3 regions of the Streptomyces sp. NPDC046939 genome follow, and region 2 is predicted to be linked to each of the others. Evidence: riboswitches for the same ligand, from Rfam matches in the RefSeq annotation. Region 2 holds a riboswitch; each other region holds the start of a gene.

The links. Region 2 has a riboswitch for cyclic di-AMP ahead of ABZ877_RS29770 (M23 family metallopeptidase). Riboswitches for the same ligand answer to the same signal wherever they lie in the genome.
Region 1: another riboswitch for cyclic di-AMP. It lies ahead of ABZ877_RS18990 (NlpC/P60 family protein); the one in region 2 lies ahead of ABZ877_RS29770 (M23 family metallopeptidase).
Region 3: another riboswitch for cyclic di-AMP. It lies ahead of ABZ877_RS18395 (transglycosylase family protein); the one in region 2 lies ahead of ABZ877_RS29770 (M23 family metallopeptidase).

The regions. Positions count from the first base shown of each region.
Region 1 covers NZ_JBEYWV010000016.1:34,673-44,028, reverse strand. The annotation lists gene pcrA (DNA helicase PcrA) at 1-1,741, opposite strand, end outside; cyclic di-AMP (ydaO/yuaA leader) riboswitch at 1,928-2,085, shown strand; gene ABZ877_RS18990 (NlpC/P60 family protein) at 2,093-3,322, shown strand; gene ABZ877_RS18985 (hypothetical protein) at 3,352-3,705, opposite strand; gene ABZ877_RS18980 (NlpC/P60 family protein) at 4,017-5,063, shown strand; gene ABZ877_RS18975 (TetR/AcrR family transcriptional regulator) at 5,080-5,706, opposite strand; gene ABZ877_RS18970 (ABC transporter permease) at 5,895-6,842, shown strand; gene ABZ877_RS18965 (ABC transporter ATP-binding protein) at 6,835-7,659, shown strand; gene ABZ877_RS18960 (CDP-glycerol glycerophosphotransferase family protein) at 7,830-9,356, shown strand, end outside.
Region 2 covers NZ_JBEYWV010000031.1:106,158-115,513, reverse strand. The annotation lists gene ABZ877_RS29780 (HPr family phosphocarrier protein) at 1-211, shown strand, start outside; gene ABZ877_RS29775 (GntR family transcriptional regulator) at 340-1,026, opposite strand; gene ABZ877_RS29770 (M23 family metallopeptidase) at 1,251-2,042, opposite strand; cyclic di-AMP (ydaO/yuaA leader) riboswitch at 2,055-2,226, opposite strand; gene ABZ877_RS29765 (pitrilysin family protein) at 2,488-3,852, opposite strand; gene ABZ877_RS29760 (pitrilysin family protein) at 3,870-5,225, opposite strand; gene ABZ877_RS29755 (DNA topoisomerase IV subunit A) at 5,583-8,039, shown strand; gene ABZ877_RS29750 (CobW family GTP-binding protein) at 8,044-9,261, opposite strand.
Region 3 covers NZ_JBEYWV010000015.1:97,864-107,219, forward strand. The annotation lists gene ABZ877_RS18360 (FtsX-like permease family protein) at 1-404, shown strand, start outside; gene ABZ877_RS18365 (cyclopropane-fatty-acyl-phospholipid synthase family protein) at 484-1,791, opposite strand; gene ABZ877_RS18370 (NAD(P)/FAD-dependent oxidoreductase) at 2,009-3,418, opposite strand; gene ABZ877_RS18375 (Ppx/GppA phosphatase family protein) at 3,846-4,790, opposite strand; gene ABZ877_RS18380 (DUF501 domain-containing protein) at 4,787-5,311, opposite strand; gene ABZ877_RS18385 (septum formation initiator family protein) at 5,351-5,845, opposite strand; gene eno (phosphopyruvate hydratase) at 5,957-7,237, opposite strand; gene ABZ877_RS18395 (transglycosylase family protein) at 7,486-8,220, opposite strand; cyclic di-AMP (ydaO/yuaA leader) riboswitch at 8,225-8,418, opposite strand; gene ABZ877_RS18400 (transglycosylase family protein) at 8,549-9,356, opposite strand, start outside.

The sequences.
Region 1 (9,356 bases), on a different contig from region 2:
GGGTCTCGTCCTGCGGGTCGGTGGAGGACTGGAGCTCGGCGAGGTACCCGGTGCGCTCCAGGACGGCCTCCAGGACGGTGGCCGGTCCGGCGCCGGAGTCGACGATGGTCCGCAGGTCCTCCATGAGCGTGTTGAACCGCTTCACGGCGTTGGTCGAGCGGGCCGCCATGCCGTACGCCTCGTCGACGCGGCGCAGCGCCTGCGGGAAGGAGATCTTCTCGCGCTGGGCGAGGGCGTCGATCATGGCTTCGGCGCGGTCGCCGATGCCGCGCTTCGGCACGTTCAGGATGCGGCGCAGGGGGACGGAGTCCTCGGGGTTGGAGAGCACGCGCAGGTAGGCGAGGACGTCCCTGACCTCCTTGCGCTCGTAGAAGCGGACGCCGCCGACGACCTTGTAGGGCAGGCCGACGCGGATGAAGATCTCCTCGAAGACACGGGACTGCGCGTTGGTCCGGTAGAAGACGGCGACGTCCCCGGCCTTCGCCTCGCCCGCGTCGGTGAGCCGGTCGATCTCGTCGGCGACGAACTGGGCCTCGTCGTGCTCGGTGTCCGCGACGTAGCCGGTGATCTGGGAGCCCGCGCCCGCGTTGGTCCACAGGTTCTTGGGGCGGCGCGACTCGTTGCGCTCGATCACCGCGTTGGCCGCGCTGAGGATCGTCTGGGTGGAGCGGTAGTTCTGCTCCAGGAGGATCGTCGTCGCGTTCGGGTAGTCCTCCTCGAACTGGAGGATGTTGCGGATGGTGGCGCCGCGGAAGGCGTAGATCGACTGGTCCGCGTCACCGACGACGCACAGCTCGGCCGGGTCCGCGTCGTGACCCTCGGCGTCCTCGGCCGGGCCGACCAGCTCGCGCACGAGCGCGTACTGCGCGTGGTTGGTGTCCTGGTACTCGTCGACCAGGACGTGGCGGAAGCGACGCCGGTAGTGCTCGGCGACGTCCGGGAACGCGCGCAGCAGGTTGACCGTGGTCATGATCAGGTCGTCGAAGTCCAGCGCGTTCGCCTCACGGAGCCGCGACTGGTACATCGCGTACGCCTGCGCCACGGACTTCTCGAAGCCGTCGGCCGCCGTCTTGGCGAAGTCCTCCTCGTCGATCAGCTCGTTCTTCAGGTTCGAGATCTTGGCGCTGAAGGACTTCGGCGGGAACTTCTTCGGGTCGAGGTCCAGGTCGCGGCAGACCAGGGCCATGAGCCGCTTGCTGTCGGCGGCGTCGTAGATCGAGAACGACGACGTGAAGCCGAGCTTCTTGGACTCGCGGCGCAGGATGCGCACGCAGGCGCTGTGGAAGGTGGAGACCCACATCGCGTTCGCCCGCGGGCCCACCAGGGCCTCGACGCGCTCCTTCATCTCGCCTGCGGCCTTGTTGGTGAAGGTGATCGCGAGGATCTGGCCGGGGTGCACACCACGCTCGGCGAGCAGATAGGCGATGCGGTGGGTGAGGACGCGGGTCTTGCCGGAACCGGCGCCCGCGACGATGAGCAGCGGCGAGCCACCGTGCACGACGGCCGCCCGCTGGTTCTCGTTCAGCCCCTCCAGGAGCGCCGCCGCGTCCACGGCCGGGCGCGGGGCGCCGCCGCGGTAGTACGCGTCCCTGGCCGGGGGCACGTCGAACTTCCCGCCGAACAGGTCGTCCGGGATCGGCTCGGGCTCCGGTCCCTCGTGCTCCGGGTCGGGCGGCGGCGGGGGCCCATCGGTCCGGTTCTGGAGGCCCGCCAGGAAGCTGTCGTCAAAGAGGCTGCTCATCGCCTTACGAGTCTAGGCCGACCCACTGACACACCGCCCCCTCCTTCCGGACACCGCACGCCACTGTCGCCAAGGTCACGAAAATGTATCGGGCATATCGCACAACGACCTTCACAGCAGCAACACGCGTTGGCTACGGTGCTGCGCGGGCCGTCCGTCCCCACGACCGCGAGCGCCGCGGCGAGCGGGCTGCCCCCGCCGAGTCCCGTACGCCGTGAGGCAGGGAACCGGGGACCCACCGAACCTTGGGGTGAATCGGCCCGACGCCCAGTCGGCGCCGTAGGGCAGCCTTCCGTACGCCCGAACCCGACAGCTAACCCGGTAGGCGGACCACGGAAGGAGTCGCCTGCCTTGGCGTCGCACCGCAAGACGCGCACCCGCTCCCGGCTGACCGGTGGCCTGCGCACCACCCCCGCGGTCGGGATCACGACCGCCGCCCTGACCTCGGTGGCCCTCCTCTCGCAGACGGCCCAGGCGACGCCCGCACCGGCGAGGCCGAGCCTGGAAGAGGTGCGCGAGAAGGTCGACACGCTGTACCGGCAGGCGGAGACCGCCACGCAGAAGTACAACGCCGCCAAGGAGCGGACCGACAGCAAGAAGCGCCAGGTCGACAAGCTCCTCGACGACATCGCCGAGCGCACCGACCAGATGAACACGGCCCGCCAGAAGCTGGGCCGGTTCGCCGCCGAGCAGTACCGCACGGGCGGGATGAGCGACACCGCGACGATGTTCCTCGCGGACGACCCCGAGGACTACTTCGCGCAGGACCGGCTGCTCAGCCGGATGACGGCGGACCAGAAGAAGGCCGTCGACGACTTCCAGACACAGCAGCGGGCCACCGCGAAGAAGCGCACCGAGGCGCAGGAGAGCCTGCGCCAGCTCACCACCTCGCAGACGGATCTGCGGACGTCGAAGCAGAGCGTGCAGTCGAAGCTCGCCGACGCGCGCGAGCTGCTGTCGAAGCTGACCGCCGAGGAGAAGCGGCGGCTCGCCGCGATCGAGCGGAAGAAGGAGGAGGCGGCCCGCAAGAAGGCCGCCGAGCTGGCGGCGAAGCAGAAGGCGCGGGAGGAGCGCGAGAGGAAGGCGGCGGAGCAGGCGGCCGAGGAGCGGGAACAGGCCGGTTCGGGCACCGGGTCCGCGGGGTCCACGGGCTCCGCCGGATCGGGCTCCACCGGGTCGGGCTCCACCGGCGACGCCTCCGGCAGCACCTCGTCCGGTTACGCGGCCAAGGCGGCGAAGGCGCTCGCGTTCGCCAGGGCTCAGATAGGCAAGCCGTACGTGTGGGGCGCCACGGGGCCGGGCTCCTACGACTGCTCGGGTCTCACCCAGGCGGCGTGGAAGGCCGCCGGGATCTCACTGCCGCGCACCACCTGGGACCAGGTGGAGTTCGGCACGACGGTCGCTCTCTCCGACATCCAACCCGGTGACCTGGTCTTCTTCTACGACGACATCAGCCACGTCGGCCTCTACCTCGGCGACGGCATGATGATCCACGCCCCGAAGCCGGGCGCGTACGTGCGCGAGGAGTCCATCTACTACGACGGCACGTCCTCGATCCACAGCGTGGTGCGGCCCGCCTGACTCCGGCCGCCCCGGGGCGCGGGGGCGGCTCAGGTCCAGAGCACGGCGATGAAGATGTTGGCGAGGGTGAGCGCGCCCACGGCCGCGAACAGGCCCTTCTCGGCCTTCTCCTCGTCACGCTTCACGTAGACGATCCCGAGGATGACGATCAGGATCGCCAGCTTCACGCCGATCTTGATGTTGTTCACGGTGTTGTCGTCGGCCTGGTTGAGGCCGACGAGCGCGACACCCGTCACCAGCATGGTCAGGGCGCCGTGCAGCATCGCCTTGGTGAACCGGGCCTCGCCCCGGCCCAGCGCCGACATCTGCGTGAGGAAGCCGCCGAGCAGCGCGGCGATGCCGATGATGTGCAGGCCGACGAAGAGATGGATGAGTACGTCCATGGTTGCGGAGCCTAATGGGGCGGCTGAGGCCGTCCGACAGCGGGCGTACGCGAACGGTGGCGGACAGCGGCCTGTCACTCTCCGCCACCGCCCGCAACAAAAGAGGCAGTTGCGAACAATGCGCGGCTGACCCGTGACGCCCAGGTTTAGCGTCCTTGCTCAGGTGACCGGCTCCCCACCGCCGCCCGGGCCAGGGGCGGCAGCCGGACACCACCGCCGAGAAAAGGTCCGGCGGCGCCCCGCTCCCCCTGTGCGGGTCGCCGCCGGACGTGCGAGAAGGCGGCAGCACGACCGGAAGGACGTGGCACTTCGTGCCGGCAGCGCATCGCAAGCCCCGCCAGCGTGTTCTCAAGGGCCGTACGGTCCGCACCGCGACCACCCTCGCCCTCGCCTCCGCGGCCTCCGTCACCGCCCTCGACGGCGGCGCGGCGCACGCGGAACCGGACCCCACCCCCGCCCAGGTGCGGACGGAGGTCGACCGGCTCTACCGGGAGGCGGAGGTCGCCACCGAGAAGTACAACGGCGCGAAGGAGGAGGCCCGCAAGGCCCGCGAGCGGGTGGACGCGCTGCGGGACGAGGCGTCCCGCAGAACCGATTCCCTGAACGCGCAGCGCCGGCGCCTCGGCGCGGTCGCGGCGGCCCAGTACCGCGCGGGCGGCGTCGACCCGTCGGTCCAGCTCCTCCTCTCCTCCGCCCCGGACCGCTACCTCGACCAGGCGTCGATGGCGGACCGCGTGGGCGCGCGGCAGGCGTCCGCCATCGCGCGCGTCCGCAAGGAGCTGCGGGGGATCGACCAGGTGCGCGACCAGGCGGACGGGTCGCTCGCCGTGCTCCGCGCGCGGCAGGCGGAGCTGGAGAAGCAGAAGAAGACGGTGACGGGGAAGCTGGCGGAGGCCCGTCGGCTGCTCAACCGGCTGACACCGGCGGACCGGGCGCGGGCGACGGGTGAACCCGGCCGGGCCTCACGGTCGGCGGTCCGGACCGGTCCGGGCGCGGCCGAGGCGCCCGACTCCCGCGCGGCGGCGGCGATCGCGTTCGCGCGGGGCGCGCTCGGCAGCCCGTACGTGTGGGGCGCGACCGGGCCGGACGCGTTCGACTGCTCGGGGCTCACCCAGGCCGCGTACCGCGCGGCGGGCGTGTCCCTGCCGCGCACGACGTACGCGCAGATCGACGCGGGCCGGCGCGTTTCCCGCTCCCAGCTCCGCCCCGGCGACCTGGTGTTCTTCTACTCGGGGATCAGCCATGTCGGCCTCTACATCGGCGACGGACAGATGATCCACGCGCCGAACCCGAGCGCGCCCGTGCGGATCGCGCCGATCGACCAGATGCCGTTCGCGGGGGCGACGCGGGTGGCGTAGGCCGCGCGGCCGCGCTTCACAGTGCCTTCAGGCCCGCCGCCGTGGCCGCCGCCAGCCGTTGCAGATGCCCCTTCGGCAGCTCCGGGTTCCGCACCACCACCGAACGCCAGTACAGCGGGCCCGAGATCAGGTCGAGCGCGAGGTCCTCGTCGATGCCGTCGCGCAGTTCGCCGCGGGTGACCGCCGCCCGCACGATGCCGCTGGCGACGCCGTGCTGACCTTCGCGGAGAGCCTTCTGCAGGGCCTCCGCGATGTCCGGGTTGCGGGCCGCCTCCGCCTGGAGGTCGGGGAGGATCTGGCCGGCGACGGGGTGCTTCAGGGCGCGGGACGTCACGCGGTACAGGAGCAGCAGGTCCTCCTGGAGCGAGCCCGTGTCCGGTGCTGGCAGCCCCTGGACGGCTATCGCGGAGACCAGGTCGAGGACGAGGTGGAGCTTGGAGCGCCAGCGCCGGTAGACCGCCGTCTTGCCGACGCCCGCGCGGCGCGCGATGCCCTCGATCGACATACGGGCGTAACCGACGGCGGCGAGTTCCTCGAAGACGGCGGCCCGGATGGCGTCGGTGACGTCCTCGCGGAGGACGGCGGCCCCGGCCGGGGCCCGGCGCCGGGGCGGCGGCTCGGTGGCGTCGGCGTTGGTCGTCATGCGGCCAGCATAGTTCCGTGACGACGAGACGGTTGCGTTCCGACGTCCGCACGGCCTACGCTCACGTCACGACGATACGGGCCCGTCCCGACGTAAACGGCAGGCAAACAACAGGCATACCCGCGCCGACCCCGCCCGCCCGGCGGGGCCCGCCCGCCCTCCTCCCGCCCCGACCGAAAGCAGCGGATGTGAGTCAGGTCCTGGAGACACCCCCCACCCCGGCGACCCCCTCCCCCGGCGCCCCGGCAGCGCCCGGTGCCACGGCGGAGCCGGACGCCGCCGCGCTCGCCGCCCGGTACGGGCTGACCGTCAGCGGCGCCCGCCCCTCCCTGCCCGCGTACGTGCGCCAGTTGTGGCAGCGGCGCCACTTCATCACCGCGTTCTCGACCGCCAAGCTGACGGCGCAGTACAGCCAGGCGAAGCTCGGCCAGGTCTGGCAGGTGGCGACGCCGCTGCTGAACGCCGCCGTGTACTACTTCATCTTCGGCGTGCTCATGGGCACCAGCAGGGGCGTGCCGGACTTCGTGCCGTTCCTGGTCACGGGCGTGTTCGTGTGGACGTTCACGCAGTCGTCGGTGATGGCGGGCACCCGCGCGATCTCCGGCAGCCTCGGCCTCGTCCGGGCCCTGCACTTCCCGCGCGCCTCGCTGCCGATCTCGTACTGCCTGCAACAACTCCAGCAGTTGCTGTTCTCGATGTGCGCGCTGGTTCTGATCCTGCTCTGCTTCGGCGTCCCGCCGACCGCGTCGTGGCTGCTCGTGGTCCCGGCGCTGCTCCTGCAGTTCACGTTCAACACCGGGCTCGCCATGATCATGGCCAGGATCGGCGCGAACACCCCGGACATCGCGCAGCTCATGCCGTTCCTGCTGCGTACGTGGATGTACCTGTCCGGCGTCATGTGGAGCCTGGACCACCTGATGGCAAAGACGGACCTGCCGCACTTCGCCGCCGTGCTGCTGCGCGCCAATCCCGCCGCCGTCTACATCGACCTGATGCGGTTCGCGCTGATCGACAGCTTCACCGCCGCGCAACTGCCGCCGCATGTCTGGGCGTGGGCGCTCGGCTGGGCGCTGCTCGTCGGCGTCGGCGGGTTCATCTTCTTCTGGAAGGCAGAGGAGACGTACGGCCGTGGCTGAGCAGACCGAAGCGATCAACACCACCACCGACGCGACGGACACACCCGACGCGACCGTTCCCACCGTCATCGTCGACCACGTCGACATCGTCTACCGCGTCAACGGCACCGGGGCCGGCCGGGGCACCGCCACCGCCGCCCTCAACCGCATCATCGGCGGCCGGAAGAAGGCCGAGCGGCGCTCCGGCGTACGGACCGTGCACGCGGTCCGCGACGTCTCCTTCACCGCCTACCGGGGCGAGGCCATCGGCCTCATCGGCACCAACGGGTCCGGCAAGTCGACGCTGCTCAAGGCCGTCGCGGGGCTGCTCCCCGTGGAGCGCGGGCGGATCTTCACCGACGGCCAGCCCTCCCTCCTCGGCGTCAACGCGGCCCTGATGAACGACCTCACCGGCGAGCGCAACGTACGGCTCGGCGGGCTCGCCATGGGCATGAGCCGCGAGCAGGTCCGCGACCGCTACGACGACATCGTGGACTTCTCCGGGATCAACGAGAAGGGCGACTTCATCACCCTGCCCATGCGCACGTACTCCTCCGGCATGGCGGCCCGGCTCCGCTTCTCCATCGCCGCCGCCAAGGACCACGACGTGCTCCTGATCGACGAGGCGCTCGCCACCGGCGACCGCTCCTTCCAGAAGCGGTCGGAGGAACGCATCCGCGAGCTGCGCAAGCACGCGGGCACCGTCTTCCTGGTCAGCCACAGCAACAAGTCGATCCGCGACACCTGCGACCGGGTGCTGTGGCTGGAACGCGGCGAGCTGCGCATGGACGGGCCGACGGACGAGGTCCTCAAGGAGTATGAAAAGTTCGCTAGGTGACTTTTGTCCGCTTAGTGTGCGGATATGCGTCGTGCCTGGCTGAGTGTGACCGTCCCTGCCCGCAACGTCGAGTGGTGCCTCCGCTTCGGGCTCATATCCCGGCCCGGTGACGACGGGTGGGCGGCGTGCCGGGCCGTGGACCGGACGCCGGAGAGGAACGGGGGCGCGGCATGACCACGCGACTGAGCGTCATCGTGTACGGGCGGGACGTCCAGGGGCTGCTCGGCGGCTGCCTGGACAGTGTCGCCGGGCAGCTCCCGGACGGCGCCGAGCTGGTCACCGCCGCCGTCGGCGACATCGCGCGGGGCGTCGCCGAGCGGCACGGCGGCGCCGTCGTGGCCCTGCCGGACGGCACCTCCGACTCGGACGCGCGCGCGGCGGGAGCGGAGCGGGCGGGCGGCGACTGGCTCTGGTTCGTGCACGCCAAGGACCGGGTGCCGACGGGGGCGCTGCGGACCGTGCTCGACCGCCTGGACGAGATCCCCGACGAGGCGACGGGTGCCGCGCCGGGTCGCGTTGACGTCCTCGTCGCCGACCACATCCGCTCCACCTGGCGCGGCACCCTCGGCGCCGGTACCGACGCCTGGCGCCTGGCCCGCGTCGGCCGCCGCGACCTGCCCCCGGCCGGCGCCCCCGACCTGCTGCGGGTCGCGCCGCTGCTCGGCAACCGGGTCGTGCGCGCCGCGTTCTGGGACGAGCACCGCGCGGACCTGTCGGGCGTCGAGGAGGCGTCCGCCGAGATGTACGCCGCCCGCGCCTGCCTGATCCTCGCCGAGCGGATCGCCTGCCTGGAACACGTGATCCTGGACGTACGGGAGCTGCGGCCCGAGAGCCTGCCCCCGGTGACGGCCGACCAGCGGTACGGGTTCATCGAGGCGTACGAGGCGTTGCAGCGGCTCATGGCGCGGTGCGGCACCCCGGTCCGGCCGCGCGCCGTCCTGTACGACCTGATGGCCACGGAGTCGATGCGGGTGGTGGCGCGCGCGGCGATGCCGGACGAGGTCGCCCGGGAGTTCTTCCACCGGGCGTCGGCCGCGGCCGTGCGCTGGCGGCCGGAGGGGTACCGTCGCCCGGCCGGTCTGGAGGGCATCCGGCGCCGGCTGCTCGAGGAGGACGCGTACACGAAGTACCGGGCGTTCCAGAGCGCCAACCACAAGCGGCGCGACGCGCGGGCGGCGGTGCGCGCCGGGAAGCAGCGGTTCGGCGCGAAGGTCCGCGATCTGCACTACCAGCGGGCCCTGCGCGAGCCGGTCGACCCCGACCTGGCCGTCTTCTCCGCGTACTGGGACCGCGGTGTCGCCTGCAATCCGGGCGCGATCGCCGCCGAGCTCGGCGAGCTGGCGCCGCACGTCCGCCAGGTGTGGGTGGTGTCGCGGCGGGCCGAGCCGCTGCTGCCGCCCGGCACCGAGCACGTCGTGCCCGGCACCCGCCGCTACTGGGAGGTGATGGCCCGCGCCAAGTACCTCGTCAACAACGTCAACTTCCCGAACGCCGTGGTCAAGCGGCCCGACGCGGTCCATCTCCAGACCCATCACGGCACTCCGCTGAAGAAGATGGGCCTCGACCAGCTCGACTATCCGACCGCCTCGAAGGGCCTGGACTTCGACGCGCTGCTCGCCCGCGTCGACAAGTGGGACTACAGCGTCAGCTCCAACAGCCACTCCACCCGCATGTGGGAACACGCGTACCCCTCGCAT
Region 2 (9,356 bases):
CTCGGCCACCGCGGCCGGCGTCCCCGTGACGATCGCCAAGGCCGGTGGCAACCCCGTCAACGCCGCCTCCATGCTCGCGGTGCTCGGTCTGGGCGCCCAGGGCGGCGAGGAGATCGTCCTGGCCTCCGACGCCGAGGGTGCGGACGCCGCGCTCGACCGTCTGGCAAAGCTGGTCGCCGAGGGCCTCGACGAGCTGCCCGAGACTGTCTGATCTGTTTTCCCGGCCGAGCCGCGCGTTTCCCTCCGGGGCGCGCGGCTTCGCTGTTCTCCGGCACGGGGAATACCGCCCGCAATTCCGGGCGGACAGAATTCCGCACCTCTTTGTATACGGCCTTTCTGTTAATTCCGAAGGCCCGCCGTGTTTACGGCATGTTGCGAGATCCTCACCGGGCCGCCCGCGCGCGGGACGCGCAGTTTGTGGGCCGACGCGACGCTCTCGGCGTGGCGGGCGGTCAGCGCGCGGGCGCGCTCGGCGTCACCGCGCGCCACGGCGTCCACGATGGCACCGTGCTCGGCCCAGGACTCGGCCGGCCGGGCCGGGCTCTCCACCGCGTACATCCACGCGATCTTGTGCCGGAGCTGGGTGAGCAGGGCGATGAGCCCGGGGCTGCCGGAGGCCTGCGCGAGGGTCTCGTGGAACCAGCCGTCCAGCGAGCGCAAGTCCTCGTCCCGGTTCGCCCTGGAGCGCTCCCGGCCCAGCCTGACCAGGCCGCGCAGGACCTTCAGATGGGCCTCGGAGCGGCGCTGCGCCGCCCGCGCGGCGGCCAGCGGTTCGAGCAGCAGCCGGACCTCCAGGAGGTCGGCGGCCTCCTGCCCGCTGGGCTCGGCCACGCACGCGCCCGCGTGCCTGCGCGTGACGACGAACCCCTCGGCCTCCAGGGTGCGCAGCGCCTCGCGCACCGGCACGCGCGAGACCCCGTAGCGGCGTGCGAGCAGTTCCTCGGTGAGCCTGCTGCCGCGCGGGTGGACGCCCGTGACGATGTCGTCGCGAATCGCGGTGCATACCGAGTGCGCGGGAATCCGCATGATTCGACCTCCGCCTTTGATCCCCGCGCAACGCGGTCGACCAACGCCCTCGCGGGCGCGCTCCGGGCAACTTCTCCCCGACTCTATTCCACGGTTCTGGAATTTCCGACGGCGGACCGGAATTCAGGGATATTTTCTCGCCAGGAAGTCCGTGGGCGAGGCCGGGCGCACAGGGAAAAGCCCCGGCTCACCGAGCCGGGGCTTCCCGAGCGGTGCCGCGCGCGTCAGACGTTGACGCCGTGCGAGCGCAGGTACGCGACCGGGTCCATGTCGGAGCCGTACTCGGGGGTCGTGCGGGCCTCGAAGTGCAGGTGCGCGCCCGTCACGTTGCCGGTGGCGCCGGAGAGGCCTATCTGCTGGCCGGGGACGACCGCCTGGCCGACGGAGACGCCGATCGAGGAGAGATGACCGTACTGGGTGTATGTACCATCGTTCATCTTGATCACGATGTTGTTGCCGTAGGCGCCGCCCCAGCCGGCCTCGACGACGGTGCCCGCGCCGACCGCGTGCACCGGCGTGCCGCTGGCCGCGTGGAAGTCGATGCCGGTGTGGCTGCCGGAGGACCACAGGCCGCTGCTCGCCTGGTAGGCCGTGGAGACGTACGAGCCGGAGATCGGGGCGACGAAGCTGTTGAGGAGGCGCTTGCGCTCGGCCTCGCGGGCGGCGCGCTCCTTGGCCTCGCGCTCCTTGGCGGCCTTCGCCTCGGCCTCGCGCTTGGCCTCCTCCGCCTTCTTCCTCGCCTCGGCCTCGGCCTTCGCCTTGGCGGCGGCCTCGTCGGCGGCCTTCTTCTGCGCCGTCGCCTGCGCGTCGATCTGGGCGGCCATGGAGTCGCCGATGGCGATGGCCTGGGTCAGGCCGTTCTGCTCGGGGGCCGCGCCGTCGACGGCGAGCGCGGGGGCGGCGAGGCCTCCGACGACACCGGTCGTGGTGAGCGCGGCGACACCGGCGACCTGTGCGGTGGTGCGCGAGATACGGCTCGGACGACGGTGCTTCCCGGTGGCACGGGTGAACGCCATGCGGTGGTTGATCCTTTCCTTCCCTCTCGCCTACCGGGTTAGCTGACGGGTTCGGAGCAGGAAGGTCTCCTACGGGCCCTCTCCCCTGCCTCACGGCCGGAAGAGCGCCCGATTCACCCCAGGGACTGCGGTGGGTCCCCGGCTCCCCTGGCTCGCGCCGTGGGGGACTCGGCGATGACTGTCCGGTGTCGCGGGCGCGACGCATGACGGGCGGACAGCCGCACTGACGCTAAGGGGCACCTCTCTTCCGCGACAAACGGATCCCGGCTTTTGTAGCGCACACCACAGGCCAGACAGGCAACCTCCGTATCAATTCGGACATATGCCAGGGGTCATGCCGATCCATGCCGATCCATGTCGCTCATGCGGCTCATGGCCGCTCATGCCGGAGAGCCCCGGCGGCCGTGACGGCTGCCGGGGCTCCCTCGGTCGTACGGGGCGGGGGTCAGCCCGCGACGACGGTCACCTCGCCGATGCCGAGCGCCCTGACGGGCTCGGCGATCTGCGCGGCGTCGCCCACGAGGATCGTCACCAGACGGTCCGCCGGGAAGGCGTTCACGACCGCCGCGGTGGCCTCCACGGTGCCCGTCTCGGCGAGGCGGCGGTACAACTGCGCCTGGAAGTCGTCCGGCAGGTGCTGCTCGACCTGGTCGGCGAGGGTGCTCGCGACGGCCGCGGCCGTCTCGTACTTGAGCGGCGCGACGCCCACCAGGTTCTGCACCGCCGAGTCCCGCTCGGCGTCCGTCAGCCCCTCGGCGGCCAGGGTGCGCAGCACCTTCCACAGGTCGTCGAGGGCCGGACCGGTGTTCGGGGTGTCCACGGAGCCGCTGATGGCGAGCATCGCGGCGCCCGTCCCGTCCGGCGCGGAGAGCAGCACCTGGGAAAAGGCCCGCACACCGTAGGTGTAGCCCTTCTCCTCGCGCAGGACGCGGTCCAGGCGCGAGGTGAGGGTGCCGCCCAGGCAGTACGTGCCGAGGACCTGCGCGGCCCACACGCGGTCGTGCCGGTCGGGTCCGATCCGGCCGATGAGCAGTTGCGTCTGCACCGCGCCCGGACGGTCCACGATGATGACGCGGCCGGTGTCGTCGGCGGTGACCGGCGGGACCGGGCGGGGCTCGGTGGTGTCACCGGTCCAGGCGCCGAGCGTGTCCTCCAGGAGCGCGTCCAGGTCGACGTCGGCCAGGTCGCCCACGACGACCGTGCCGGTGGCCGGACGTACGTGCTTCTCGTAGAAGGCGCGTACGGCGGCCGCGTCGATGGCGGCGACGGTCTCCTCGGTGCCCTGGCGCGGGCGCGACACGCGCGCGTCGGCGGGGAAGAGCTGCTTGGAGAGCTCCTTGGCGGCGCGCCGGGCCGGGTTGGCGCTCTCGTGCGGGATCTCGTCCAGGCGGTTGCGCACCAGGCGCTCGACCTCGCTGTCCGAGAAGGCGGGCGCGCGCAGGGCGTCGGCGAGCAGCGCGAGGCCCCGGGAGAGGCGGGAGACGGGCACTTCGAGGGAGACCCGGACGCCGGGGTGGTCGGCGTGCGCGTCCAAGGTGGCGCCGCACCGCTCCAGTTCGGCCGCGAACTCCTCCGCGGAGTGCTTGTCGGTGCCCTCGGTGAAGGCGCGCGCCATGATCGTGGCGACGCCGTCGAGGCCCGCGGGCTCGGCGTCGAGCGGCGCGTCGAGGTTGATCTCGACGGCGACGAGCTGCTGGCCCGGGCGGTGACAGCGCAGCACGGTCAGGCCGTTGGCCAGCTCGCCGCGCTCGGGGGCCGGGAACGCCCACGGCTTGGCGGGGCCCGCCTTGGGCTGGGGGTGGAAGTCCATGGTCGCGAGCTGCTCGGTCACGCGCCCGCCTCCTCGTCGCTCGGGTCGCTCTCGTCATCAGTGTCCACGGGGGCCGTCGGCTCGTACACGAGGACCGCGCGGTTGTCGGGGCGCAGGCGCGCCTTGGCGACCTCCTGGACCTCCTCGGCCGTCACGGACAGGACGCGGCCGACGGCGGTCAGGGCGAGCTGCGGGTCACCGAAGAGGACGGCGAAGCGGCACAATTCGTCGGCGCGGCCCGCCACGGTGCCGAGCCGGTCCAGCCACTCGCGCTCCAACTGGGCCTGCGCGCGCTCCATCTCCTCCGGCGTGGGGCCCTCCTCGGCGAACCGGGCGAGCTCCTCGTCGACGGCGGCCTCGATGACCGGCACCTCGACGTCCCCGGACGTCTTCACGTCCAGCCAGCCCATGGAGGGCGCCCCGGCCAGGCGCAGAAGACCGAACCCGGCGGCCACGGCGGTGCGGTCGCGGCGCACCAGGCGGTTGAACAGGCGCGAGGACTCGCCGCCGCCGAGGACGGTCAGGGCGAGGTCGGCGGCGTCGCACGCGCGCGTGCCGTCCTCGGGCAGCCGGTAGGCGGCCATGAGGGCGCGCGCCGGGACCTCCTCCTCCACGACCTGGCGGCGCTGCTCACCGAGCACGTCGGGCAGGGAGCCGTCGCGCGGGGCGGGCTTGCCGTCGTGGCTCGCGATCGAGCCGAAGTACTTCTCGACCCAGGCGAGCGTCTGCTCGGGGTCGATGTCGCCGACGATGGAGAGCACGGCGTTGTTGGGCGCGTAGTAGGTGCGGAAGAAGGCCCGCGCGTCCTCCAGGGTGGCCGCGTCCAGGTCGGCCATGGAGCCGATGGGCGTGTGGTGGTACGGGTGACCCTCCGGGTACATGAGAGCCGTCAGCCTCTCGAACGCGGTGCCGTAGGGAACGTTGTCGTAGCGCTGGCGCCGCTCGTTCTTGACGACGTCGCGCTGGTTCTCCATCGACTCCTCGTCGAGGGCCGTCAGGAGCGAGCCCATGCGGTCGGCCTCCAGCCAGAGCGCGAGCTCGAGCTGGTGGGCGGGCATGGTCTCGAAGTAGTTGGTGCGCTCGAAGCTCGTCGTACCGTTGAGCGAGCCGCCCGCACCCTGGACGAGTTCGAAGTGACCGTTGCCGTGCACCTGCTTCGAGCCCTGGAACATCAGGTGCTCAAACAGGTGAGCGAGGCCCGTACGGCCCTTGACCTCGTGGCGCGAGCCGACGTCGTACCAGAGGCAGACCGCCGCGACCGGGGTCAGGTGATCCTCGGAGAGCACGACACGCAGGCCGTTGGCCAGTTGGTGCTCGGTCGCTGTCAGGCCGCCGGAGCCGGCCTCGGCGGTGGCCGTGTGACCCATGGGCATGTACGTCCCTTCGATCGCGGTGCGAACCGTGAACATCGGAAATGCTGAGAGAACTGAGACCGCTGATATCGCTGATACCACTGGTAACGCTGGTGACGCCTGGGAAACACTGTGGACGCGGACCACTGTGTGAAGGCGAAACCGCTGCCAGTCCTGCCACTGTATGCAAGCCTGCGGCCACCTGGCGAAGTTCCCGTCCGGGCTACGCCGTGAGCGAGCGCGGCGGCTCCCGGGAGGACCGCCGTCGGCCCCGTTCGGACGGGTCGCGATCAGCGTTGTCAGTGGGGCGGTCCACAATGGTCCGCGACAGTTCCCTTGGATGTATCCGTAGATGTTGGTGAAGGAGCCGCAGCAGCGATGGCCCGCCGCAGCACGAAGACCCCGCCGCCCGACGATTTCGAGGAGAGGATCCTCGACATCGACGTGGTCGACGAAATGCAGGGCTCCTACCTGGAGTACGCGTACTCGGTCATCTACTCGCGCGCCCTGCCCGACGCCCGCGACGGGATGAAGCCCGTCCACCGTCGGATCGTCTACCAGATGAACGAGATGGGCCTGCGCCCCGACCGCGGCTATGTGAAGTGCGCCCGCGTCGTCGGCGAGGTCATGGGTAAGTTGCACCCCCATGGCGACGCGTCGATCTACGACGCGCTGGTGCGCCTCGCCCAGCCGTTCTCCATGCGCCTCCCCCTGGTCGACGGGCACGGGAACTTCGGTTCGCTCGGCAACGACGACCGCCCGGCCGCCATGCGGTACACCGAGTGCCGCATGGACCCGGCCGCCGGCCTGATGACGGAGTCGATCGAGGAGAACACGGTCGACTTCGCGCCGAACTACGACGGACAGGAGCAGGAGCCCCTGGTCCTCCCGGCGGCGTACCCGAACCTGTTGGTGAACGGCGCGTCGGGCATCGCGGTCGGCATGGCGACCAACATGGCGCCGCACAACCTGGGCGAAGTGATCGCCGCCGCCCGTCACTTGATCAAGCACCCGGGCGCCGACCTCGAGACGCTCATGAAGTACGTGCCGGGCCCCGACCTGCCCACGGGCGGCCGCATCGTCGGCCTGTCCGGCATCAGGGACGCCTACGAGACGGGGCGCGGCACCTTCAAGATCCGGGCCACGGTCGCCGTGGACACCGTGACCGCGCGCCGCAAGGGCCTCGTCGTCACCGAACTGCCCTTCGCGGTGGGTCCCGAGAAGGTCGTCGCGAAGATCAAGGAACTCGTCGGCAACAAGAAGCTCCAGGGCATCGCCGACGTCAAGGACCTCACCGACCGCGAGCACGGCCTGCGCCTGGTCATCGAGATCAAGAACGGCTTCGTCCCGGAGGCCGTCCTGGAGCAGCTCTACAAGCTGACGCCGATGGAGGAGTCCTTCGGCATCAACAATGTGGCCCTGGTCGACGGCCAGCCGCTCACCCTCGGCCTCAAGGAGCTGCTCGAGGTCTACCTGGACCACCGCTTCGACGTGGTGCGCCGCCGCAGCGAGTTCCGCCGCACCAAGAAGCGGGACCGGCTGCACCTGGTCGACGGCCTCCTCGTCGCCCTGCTCGACATCGACGAGGTCATCCGCCTCATCCGCTCCAGCGAGAACAGCGCCCAGGCCAAGGAGCGGCTGATCGGTCGCTTCGGGCTGAGCGAGGTCCAGACGCAGTACATCCTGGACACGCCGCTGCGCCGCCTCACCAAGTTCGACCGCATCGAGCTGGAGTCCGAGCGCGACAAGCTCAACGGCGAGATCGACGAGCTGACCGGCATCCTCGAGTCCGACGCCGAGCTGCGCAAGCTCGTCTCCTCGGAACTGGCGGCCGTCGCCAAGAAGTTCGGCACCGAGCGGCGCACCGTGCTGCTCGAGTCCTCCGGCCCGGCCGTCGCCACCGTGCCGCTCCAGGTGGCCGACGACCCCTGCCGCGTGCTGCTCTCCTCGACCGGCCTGCTCGCCCGTACGGCCAACGGCGAGCCGTTCGCCGCCGACGAGAACGGCAAGCGCACCAAGCACGACGTGATCGTCTCCGCGGTGCCGGCGACGGCGCGCGGCGAGATCGGCGCGGTCACCTCGGCGGGCCGGCTCCTGCGCCTGAACGTCATCGACCTGCCGCAGCTCCCGGACACGGCGACCGCGCCGAACCTCTCCGGCGGCGCCCCGATCTCCGAGTTCCTCTCCACCCTCGGCGCGGACGAGAAGGTCGTCTGCCTGACGACGCTGGACGAGTCCTCGCCCGGCATCGCCCTCGGCACCGAGCAGGGCGTCGTCAAGCGCGTGGCACCCGACTACCCGTCCAACAAGGACGAGTTGGAGGTCATCACCCTCAAGGACGGTGACCGCATCGTGGGCGCGGTGGAGCTGCGGACCGGCGAGGAGGACCTGGTCTTCATCACCGACGACGCGCAACTGCTGCGCTTCCAGGCGTCCATGGTGCGCCCGCAGGGCCGCCCCGCGGGCGGCATGGCCGGCATCAAGCTGGCGACCGGCGCGAAGGTCATCTCCTTCACCGCGGTCGACCCGGCGGCCGACGCCGTCGTCTTCACCGTGGCGGGCTCGCGCGGCACGCTGGACGACTCGGTCCAGACGACCGCCAAGCTGACCCCGTTCGACCAGTACCCGCGCAAGGGACGCGCCACGGGTGGCGTGCGCTGCCAGCGGTTCCTGAAGGGCGAGGACTGCCTGAGCCTCGCCTGGGCCGGTGCGGCGCCCGCGCGCGCGGCGCAGAAGAACGGGATGCCGGCCGAGCTGACCGAGATGGACCCGCGCCGCGACGGGTCCGGGATCTCCCTGCCGAAGACGGTGGCGGCGGTGGCCGGGCCCGTGTAGGCCGTCAGACCCCGGCGGCCTCCGGATCGTCGGGGTCCTCGCCCTTGTCCTGTACGTAGCGGAGAACGCCCCACATGCCGTGCTCGTCGACGGTGTGCGGGGCGTTCTTCGTGCCCTTGGCGCCGTCGAGCCGGGCGCGGAGTGCGTCCGTGTCGATCCCGGCTCCGATGAGGACGAGCTGGGTGAGGTGCGGCTCCCCCTCCGGGTCGGCGCCGACGGGCCAGGGCTCCGGGTAGAACCGCAGGAACCGCCCGACGGCGTGCACGGCGTACCGGTTGTCCGGGTCGGCGGGGCCGAAGTCGACGTAGCCCTTGATGCGGTAGAGCCCCTCGGGGCGCCCGTCGAGGAAGTCCATCAGCCGGCGCGGGTCCATCGGCACGTCGGAGGTGAAGGAGAGGCTGTCGTAGGCGGAGTGGAGGTGCGGGGCGTGCGTCCCGCCGCCGAGGGTCCCGTCTCGCATCTCGTCGTGGGTCGCGTGGTGGCTCTCGTCGTGGGTCTCGTCATGGCTCTCGCCGTGGGTCTCGTCGTGGGTCTCGCCGTGGGTCTCGTCGTGACGGTGCAGGTCGTCGAAGGAGAGCTGGCCGATGCGTTCCGTCGCCGGGCGGCAGTCGAAGAGCAGCTCCGGGTCGACGCGTCCGTACGAGGCGCAGACCACGGCGGCGGGGCCGGCGGCCCCACGCACGGCGGTCAGCACACGCTCCCGCTCCGCGTCCGCGACCCGGTCGGCCTTGTTGACGACGACGAGGTCCGCGATCCCCAGGTGCCGCTCCACCTCGGGATGCCTCTGCCGGGTCGCGTCGAACTCGGCCGCGTCCACGACCTCGATCAACCCGCCGTACACGATGCGCGGATTTTCGCTGGCAAGCACCATGCGCACCAGTTCCTGCGGTTCCGCGATGCCGCTCGCCTCGATGACGATGACGTCCATCTCATGACGGTCATTGACGGGGCGAGTCAACTTGTCCAGATACACATCGAGCTCACTGGCGTCCACGGCGCAGCACAGACACCCGTTGCCGAGCGAGACCGTCGAGTCGCCCAACTGTCCCGCCACGGCCATCGCGTCGATCTCGATCGCCCCGAAGTCATTGACGATCGCCCCGATCCGCGAACCGCCGCTGTGATGCAACAAGTGATTGAGCAGGGTGGTCTTCCCCGATCCGAGGAACCCCGCGAGGACGACGACGGGGATCTGCCGGTTCACCTCGCTCGCATCGCTCACCTGGCTCAACGCGCTCTCTCCACCTTCCGTACGACCATCCGTGCCGCCCCAGCCTAGACAAGCGGCAAGGGGAGAAAGGCCGCGAAGTGAACGAT
Region 3 (9,356 bases), on a different contig from region 2:
CGCTGATGCTGAACATGCTCTACGGCCTGCTCGCCATGGCGGTGATCGTCGCCGTCCTCGGTGTCATCAACACCCTGGCCATGTCGGTCTTCGAGCGCCAGCAGGAGATCGGGATGCTCCGCGCGATCGGCATCGACCGCAAGGGCATCAAGCGCATGGTCCGCCTGGAGTCCCTGGTCATCTCGCTCTTCGGCGGCGTGCTCGGCATCGGCCTCGGCGTCTTCTTCGGCTGGGCCGCGGGCGAGCTGATCGGCCAGACCATGTCGACGTACGCACTGGTCCTGCCCTGGGGCCGGATGGGCGTCTTCCTCGCGCTCGCCGCGGTCGTCGGCATCCTGGCCGCCCTGTGGCCGGCCCGCCGCGCCGCCCGCCTGAACATGCTGACGGCGATCAAGGCCGAGTAGCACGGGAGGCGGTACGTGGTTGGGGGCGCCCGGTGATCAGCACCGGGCGCCCCCGTCCGCGTACGGTTCACACGCCAGATCAGTTCCAGGTACGCGCCCGCAGCGGCATCCCCGACGCGCCGCTCGGCGGGGTCTTCACGGCGAGGATCTGGTTCACGCCGATGCGGTTGCGCTCGAAGCTCAGGGCGGAGGCGGCCATGTAGAGGCGCCAGACGCGGGCCCGGCCGGGGCTGACCGTCTTCAGGGCCTCGCTCCAGCGGGCCTCCAGGTTGCGGACCCACTGGCGCAGGGTGAGCGCGTAGTGCTCGCGGATCGCCTCCAGGTCGCGGACCTCGAAGCCGGCGCGCTCCAGGAGGGCGGTGGTCGTGCCGACGGGGGCCAGTTCGCCGTCGGGGAAGACGTAGGCGTCGATGAACTCGTCCACCTCGTAGGCCGTCTCGTCCTGCTGGGGGCGGCGGGCGATCTGGTGGTTGAGGAGCCGTCCGCCGGGCTTGAGGAGGGCGTACAGGTCGCTCGCGTACTCCAGGTAGCGGGCGGAGCCGACGTGCTCGGCCATGCCGATGGAGGAGATGGCGTCGTAGGGGCCGTCGCGGACGTCGCGGTAGTCCTGGACGCGGATCTCGACGCGGTCGGTGAGGCCCTCGTCGGCGACGCGCTTCCTGGCGTACGCGGCCTGTTCCTGGGAGAGCGTGATGCCGACGACGCTCACGCCGTGCTCGCGGGCGGCGTGGATGGCCATGGAGCCCCAGCCGCAGCCCACGTCGAGCAGGCGCATGCCGGGCTTGAGGTCGAGCTTGCGGGCGACGAGGGAGAGCTTGTCGCCCTGGGCGGACTCGAGCGTGGCGCCGGGCGACTCCCAGTAGGCGCACGAGTAGACCATGGAGGGGCCGAGGACCAGCTCGTAGAAGTCGTTGCCGACGTCGTAGTGGTGGCTGATGGCCCGTTTGTCGCTGCCCTTGGTGTGCAGGTGGAGGCGGCCCTTGCGGCGCGTCTCCTCGGCGGGCGGGGCGGGCGCGGGGAGGGGACCGGCCAGCTTGGCGAGGTCCTTCAGGGCGGCGCGGACCTTCGGGTCCCTGAGCGCCTGGACGGCGCTTCTGCGCTCGCCGTCGGCGTCCGGGTCGCGCTCCCAGATGAGTTCGGCCAGGTGGTCGAGGGCCGCGTAGAGGTCGCCCTCGACGTCGAGTTCACCGGCGACCCACGCGCGCGCGAGACCCAGCTCGCCCGGCTTCCACAGCAGCCTGCGCAGGGCGCGCCGGCTGCGGACGACGAGGACGGGGGCCCCGGGCGGGCCGGCCTCCGAGCCGTCCCAGGCGCGCAGGCGCACCGGGAGCTCGCTCCCGAGCAGTTGCTCGGCGATGTTCTTCAGCCGCTGTGCGGCGTCTGGCATGGCGGACACCTCCGTGACGAGGAGAACTCCGGGAACGGTCCCGACACCACGTAAACACCGAGCGGCGCGTTCCGCAGTCCCGTTGCCGCGTCACGGATCGGCAAAATACCTGTACCTACCAAGCATATGGTCGGGTGAACGCCGAAGGGGCCGCTCGCACCACGGATGGCGAGCGGCCCCTTCGGGCGTTGCGCTGAACTCTCGGACTACGCCGGGGTCAGGAGGCCTTGGCCTTCTCCTCGACCTTGTCCCCGCTCCCGGGCACCTTCTCGGCGGCGGGCTTGGCGGCCGGCGCCGGCTTGGCGGCCTCGTAGAACTCCTCGCGCGGAGTCTCCAGGGCGCCGAGCGCGGTGATGTCGCGCTTCTGGAACATGTTGATCGTCCACTCGGCGATCACCCGGATCTTGCGGTTGTACGTCGGCATGGCGAGCCCGTGGTAGCCACGGTGCATGTACCAGGCGAGACGGCCCTTGAGCTTGATCTTCATCTTGCCCATGACGATCATCGCGACGCCCTTGTGCAGGCCGAGACCGGCCACCGCACCCTTGTTGGCGTGCTTGTAGGGGCGCTGCGGGAAGCCGCGCATGCCGGAGACCACGTTGTCGCCGAGGACCTTGGCCTGGCGCATCGCGTGCTGCGCGTTCGGCGGGCACCAGGCGTTCGGGTTGCCGTTCGCACGGCCGACGAGGTCCGGGACCTGGGCGTTGTCGCCCGCGGCCCAGATGTAGTCGGTGCCCTGCACCTGGAGCGTCTCGCTGGTGTCCACGTGGCCGCGCGGGCCGAGCGGGAGACCGAAGCGGGCGAGCGCCGGGTTCGGCTTCACACCGGCGGTCCACACGACCGTGTCGGCGTCCGCCTCCAGGCCGTTGCTGAGCACGACGTGACCGTCGACGCAGGAGGGCATCGTGGTGGAGAGGTAGACCTCGATGCCGCGGGACTCCAGGTGCTTGCGGCCGTAGACGCCCAGCTCCGGGCCGACCTCGGGCAGCACCTTGTCGGCGGCGTCGACCAGGATGAAGCGCATGTCCTCGCGCTTCACGTTCTTGTAGAACTTGGCGGCGTCGCGCGCCATGTCCTCGACCTCACCGATCGTCTCGGCGCCCGCGAAGCCACCGCCGACGAAGACGAAGGTGAGCGCCTTGCGGCGGATCTCCTCGTCCGTCGTGGACTCGGCCTTGTCGAGCTGCTCGAGCACGTGGTTGCGCAGGCCGATGGCCTCCTCGACGCCCTTCATGCCGATACCCACCTCGGCGAGGCCGGGGGTCGGGAAGGTGCGGGAGACCGCGCCGAGCGCGATCACCAGGTAGTCGAAGGGCACCTCGTACGCCTCGCCGACGAGCGGGGCGACCGTGGCGACCTTGCGGTCCTGGTCGATGGTGGTGACGCGGCCGGTGAGAATCTCGGCTCCCGGCACAGCGCGTCGCAGCGGGACGACGACGTTGCGCGGCGAGATGCTGCCGGCGGCGGTCTCGGGGAGGAAGGGCTGGTACGTCATGTACGAGCGCGGGTCGACGACCGTGACGGTCGCTTCCGCGTAACGCATCTTCTTCAGGATGCGTCGCGCCGCGTACAGGCCTACGTACCCACCCCCGACAATGAGGATCCTGGGACGCTCCGTGGTGCTCATGCCATCGAGTATCCACCCGGTCGGAGGGGGGTGCTCGTGCGCCCCTTCACAAGAACGGACGGTGCCTCTGCTACACTTCGCCGCCCACGTGACCCATGTCATGGTCGGCGGAGGGAACCACGGCCCGCCTCCACTCGTTGCTCACCCCTCTTGAGCAGCGACAGTGAGCCGGTGAACCCCCTAACCACTCCCGGAATTCATCCTCCGGAAACACCGGCGACACACCCCGGACAGGCCCTTCGACCCCACCTGGACGCCGCCGGACGGGCCCCTGGGCCACGAACCGCGCCCGATGGGGCCGAATTCCTTGTGAAGAACTTCACGAACTTTCTCGCCGGGGCGCGCGAAGAGCGTGTCGCACCCCCTCCGAGCCGTGCTCAGACGGGGTGCGACACGCTCAAGCGAGATCGTTTCCGGCGCCCCGCGGTCAGGCGAGGGACCAGGCGATCCCGTCCAGGATGTCGTGCTCGCTCACGACCACCTCGCGGGCCCCGATCCGCTCCATGACCAGCCGCAGGACGAGCGCGCCGGACGCGATGACGTCGACGCGGCCCGGGTGGATCACCGGGTGCAGGGCGCGCTGGTCGTGCGTGGAGCCCAGCAGCCAGTCGGTGATCTCGGCGACCTTCTCGTAGGAGATCCGCGCGTGGTGGATCGCGGCCGAGTCGTACTCCTTCAGGCCGAGCGCGAGCGCCGCCACCGTCGTCACCGAACCGGCGAGGCCCACGAGCGTACGGGCGTCGCCCAGCGGCACCGTCCGCTCGACCAGGTCGAGCCCCTTCACGACGTCCTCGCGGATCGCCCCGATCCGCGCGGCGGTCGGCGGGTCGCTCACCGTGCCGTCCCCGGCGACCAGGTGCCGCTCCGTCATCCGCACGCAGCCGACGTCGACGGAGCGGGCGGCGCGCACGGTCTCGTCGCCGACCACGAACTCGGTCGAGCCACCGCCGATGTCCACCACCAGGTACGGCGTGTCCAGGTCGGCGCGGCCCGTCAGCTCCTTCGTCGCACCCGTGAAGGAGAACGCCGCCTCCTGGTTACCGGTGATCACCTCGGGCTCGACGCCCAGGATGTCCAGGACGCCCCGGACGAAGTCGTCCCGGTTCTCGGCGTCGCGGGACGCGGACGTCGCCACGAAGCGGACGCGCTCCGCCCCGTGCTCCTTGATCACTTCGGCGTACTCGCGGCACGCCGCGAAGGTCCGCTCCAGGGCCTCCGGAGCGAGCCGGCCCGTCTTGTCGACGCCCTGGCCGAGCCGGACGATCGTCATCCGCCGGTCCAGGTCGACCAGCTCGCCCGTCTCCGGGTTCGCGTCCGCGACGAGCAGACGGATCGAGTTCGTACCGCAGTCGACGGCCGCCACGCGGGTCACTCGGCCACCTCCGGCGTCACGCACGGGCCCTTGCGCCACCACTCGGGCAGCATCTCGATCGCCTCGTCGCCCAGCGGGTTCACACCCGGCCCGGCCGCGAGCGAGTGCGCCACGAGGACGTGCAGGCACTTCACGCGGTCCGGCATGCCGCCCGCGCTCGGGAAGTTCTCCAGGACCTCGATGGCGTCACGCCGGGCGAGGTAGTCCTCGTGCGCCGCCCGGTACTGGCGCGCCAGCTCCGGGTCGGTCGCGAGCCGCTCCGTCATCTCCTTCATGACGCCGTTGGCCTCGAGGGTGCCGATGGCCGAGGCCGCGCGCGGGCACGTCAGGTAGTACGTCGTCGGGAACGGCGTGCCGTCCTCCAGGCGCGGGGCGGTCTCTACGACGTCCGGGTTGCCGCAGGGGCAGCGGTGCGCGATGGCCCGCAGGCCGCGCGGCGGGCGGCCGAGCTGCTCCTTGAACGCGTGGATGTCGGCGTCCGTGGGCGCGCTGGGCTCGGTCTGGGGCGGGGGCGTTTCCATGCCTGTCTTTCACTTCGGTGTGGGGCGGGGTAACGATGATCAGTTCGCGCGGTCGGCCTTGTCGACGCCGTCCCAGACGTTGGAGTACCAGGGGCGGTCGCCCGCGCTCTCCTCGGCGCGGCCGTCCTCGGTGGCGCGCGGGTCGGGCACCACGTACCCGGTCTCCCCCGGCATCACCATGTGCAGGCGCTCCCGGATCCGCTGCTCGGCGTAGGCGTCGTCCTGCCAGCGCGCCTTTTCGTCGCGGAGCTGCTCGACCCGGTCCTTCGCCTCCTGCTGCCTGCGCTGCAGATCGGCGATCTCGCCGCGCTGGGACACGTACTGCCGCATCGGGTAGGCGAGCGCGACCACGAGCGTGCAGACGACGAGGGCGAGCAGCGCCGCGCGGCCGGTGAGCCGGGAGCGGCGGGCCTGGCGCTTGTTCTGCGAGCGGTAGACGCGTTCGGCCGTCTGCTCGCCGAGCACGCGCAGGCGGGTGGCCGTGGAGAAGCGGGCCGAACCGCCCTGGCCCCTGCTCCGTACCTTTCCCGGCATCGCCTGTCCGCCTCCCCGTTCCGGCCCGATCCGGCCGCCTACGTGCGTACGTCCCCGCACACGGTACGGGACCGAGTGCGGGGACGTACGGAACTACGGCGCCGGGGGCCGTCAGCCCTTGAAGCGGGGGAACGCGCTGCGGCCGGCGTAGACCGCCGCGTCGTCCAGGATCTCCTCGATGCGCAGGAGCTGGTTGTACTTGGCGACGCGCTCGGAGCGGGCCGGGGCGCCGGTCTTGATCTGGCCGCAGTTGGTGGCGACGGCCAGGTCGGCGATGGTGACGTCCTCGGTCTCGCCGGAGCGGTGGGACATCATGCACTTGAAGCCGTTGCGCTGGGCCAGCTCGACGGCGTCCAGGGTCTCGGTCAGCGAGCCGATCTGGTTGACCTTGACGAGCAGGGCGTTGGCCGAGTTCTCCTCGATGCCGCGGGCCAGGCGCTCCGGGTTGGTGACGAACAGGTCGTCGCCGACGAGCTGCACCTTGTCACCGAGGCGCTCGGTGATCGTGTGCCAGCCGGCCCAGTCGTCCTCGAACAGCGGGTCCTCGATGGAGACCAGCGGGTACGCCTCGACCAGCTCGGCGTAGTAGTCCGTCATCTCGGCGGCCGAGCGCTGCTTGCCCTCGAACTCGTACACGCCGTCCTTGTAGAACTCGGAGGCGGCGACGTCGAGCGCGAGCGCGACCTGCTGGCCGGGGACGTAGCCGGCCTCCTTGATCGCCTCGATGATGAGGTCGAGCGCGGCGCGGTTCGACTCCAGGTTCGGGGCGAAGCCGCCCTCGTCGCCGAGGCCGGTCGACAGGCCCTTGTTCTTCAGGACCTTCTTGAGGGTGTGGTAGACCTCGGTGCCCCAGCGCAGCGCCTCGGAGAAGGACTCCGCGCCGATCGGGGCGATCATGAACTCCTGGATGTCGACGTTGGAGTCGGCGTGCGACCCGCCGTTCAGGATGTTCATCATCGGGACGGGCAGCAGGTGCGCGTTCGGACCGCCCAGGTAGCGGAAGAGCGGCAGGTCGCTGGCCTCGGAGGCGGCGTGCGCGACGGCGAGGGAGACGCCCAGGATGGCGTTGGCGCCGAGCGAGCCCTTGTTGTCGGTGGCGTCCAGGTCGAACATCGCCTGGTCGATCAGGCGCTGCTCGGTGGCGTCGTAGCCGACCAGCTCCGGGCCGATCTGCTCGATGACGGCGAGGACGGCCTTCTCGACGCCCTTGCCCTGGTAACGGTTGGGGTCACCGTCACGGAGTTCGATGGCCTCGAAGGCACCGGTGGAGGCGCCGGACGGGACAGCAGCACGGCCGGTGCTGCCGTCGTCGAGGCCGACCTCGACCTCGACCGTGGGGTTGCCTCGGGAGTCCAGGATTTCCCGGGCTACGACGACGTCGATGGACGGCACGAGCATCTCCTTCTCGGATGTGACACAACTGTGCGGACGGCGTGGCCCGCACCCCTGAGCCTAACCGGCCTGGAGGCATCAGCCAGTCGGCCGCCCGGGTTGTGGACAACGCCGACAGCGAAATGTTTCTTAACGGAACAAAGACGGCGACCCCCGTTCCGCACACGTGCAGCGGAACGGGGGTCGCCTCGGGCGAGCGGCCCTGGACCCGGCGTCCGCCGATGCCGGATCCCTACCCTCTCGGGGTCCTACTTCAGGTGGAGCTGCTGGTCCGGGTAGATCAGGTTGGCGTCCACGATGATGTCCTCGTTGAGCTTGAACACCTTCTGCCAGGTGGTGCCGTGCGCCTCGGCGATCTTGCTGAGCGTGTCGCCGGACTTCACCTTGTACTCGCCGTCGCCCTTCTCGACCTTCTTGCCGGTCGGGGTGGTGACGGTGTCCTTCTTGACCTCCTGCTGCGGCTGCGCCTGACGCTGCGGCTGAGCCTGCTGCTGCTGCGGCTGCTGGCGCTGCTGCGAGCGGGTCGTCGTCGAGGACTCGGAGCGCTGCTGCTGCTGCGGCTGCGACTGCTGCGAGGACTGCGACTCGACCGGGGCGGAGTTGCCCGTGGAGGCGCCGGACAGGCCCACGCCACAGCTCGGCCAGGCACCCTTGCCCTGCGAGGCGAGGACCTTCTCGGCGACCGATATCTGCTGCGCCTTGGACGCCTTGTCGGCGGTGGACGCGTACGCGGTGCCGCCGTACGCGGCCCACGTCGAGGCGGAGAACTGCAGACCGCCGTAGTAGCCGTTGCCCGTGTTGATCGACCAGTTGCCACCGGACTCGCAGGCCGCGACCTGGTCCCACTCGGAGGTGGAGGCGGCGGAGGCGCCCGTGGCACCCATCAGCGGAACGGCGACGGCGGCACCGGTGACACCCGCGAGGGTGGCGACACGGACGGCCTTGGACGGACGGCGGTGCTTGCCCTTGCTGGAAAACAGCATGGAGTGATCCCCTCACCGACGCCTACGAGGTGAGCTGTCGGGTGCGGACCAGTGAGTGTCCGGCCGCGCAACCTAGTGCGCGGGCTTAACCCCAAGCCGGCGGACCGGCACTTACCTTGGGTCCCCCGCTCCTGCCCACGGCGCTTACGCGTCGACTGTTCCCGTACGGACGTTGGCAGGATTCGGCGTGACGTCCGTCGGGGCCCGCTGTGGCGAGCGGTGACGACGTTAAGCAGTCGATCCGCCCGATTTCAAAGCCGATCAGGGTCTTTGAGACTCATGTCTCACTCTCGCAAAAGCGGACATACGCGTCTCAACCACCACTGAATTACGGCTGATCCTCACCCGATTCCGAGCCGAGATTCAGACTCTGACCAGGAAGGATGAGGTCCGGGTCGGAACCGACCGTCTCCTTGTTGAGGTCATAAAGGGCATTCCACCCGCCGTCCACGTTCTGCGCATCCGCGATGTCCGACAGGTTGTCGCCGGAACGGACCGTGTACGCGCTCCCGGAGCGGGCCTCCTCGCGCGAAGCGTGACGACCTTCACTCCCCCGGGACGCGGAGGCGTCGTCGGCGGCACGCTCGCCACGGTGGCGGCCGGCGGACGATGCGTCCTCACCGAGGGCGGAAGTGGCGTCCGACTGACCGGACTTGCCCGAGTTGTCCTCTTCGGCGGTGGCGCTCGGCTCGTCGCTCGCCTGGTTACCGGGGGTATCGGTAGTGGCATCGGCCGACGGGGCGTCAGACGCGGCGGGCGCGTCCGGCGTGGCGGCGTCCTCGGAGGATCCGGAGCCGTCGGAAGCCCCGGATCTGCCGCTCGCGCCGGAGCCTTGGTGACTCTTCTCTCTCGCGGAACCTGAAGCCTTCGAAGACGCCGAGGCATCCGACGTGACCGAAGTCTCCGGAGATGACGTGACATCCGGGGATTCCGGGGTACCCGTGGAGTCGGACACACCCGGCGACTCCGCCGAGTCGGTGGACGGCCGCGGCGAGGTGCTCGCCCCAGGGTCGACATCGGCCGCGTCGCCGCTCTGCGTCAGACCGGCCACGATCGAGCAGCTCGGCCACACGCTGGGCCCCTTGGCCTGAAGCGCCTTCTCGGCGACGGCTATCTGCTGCGAACGGCTGGCCTCG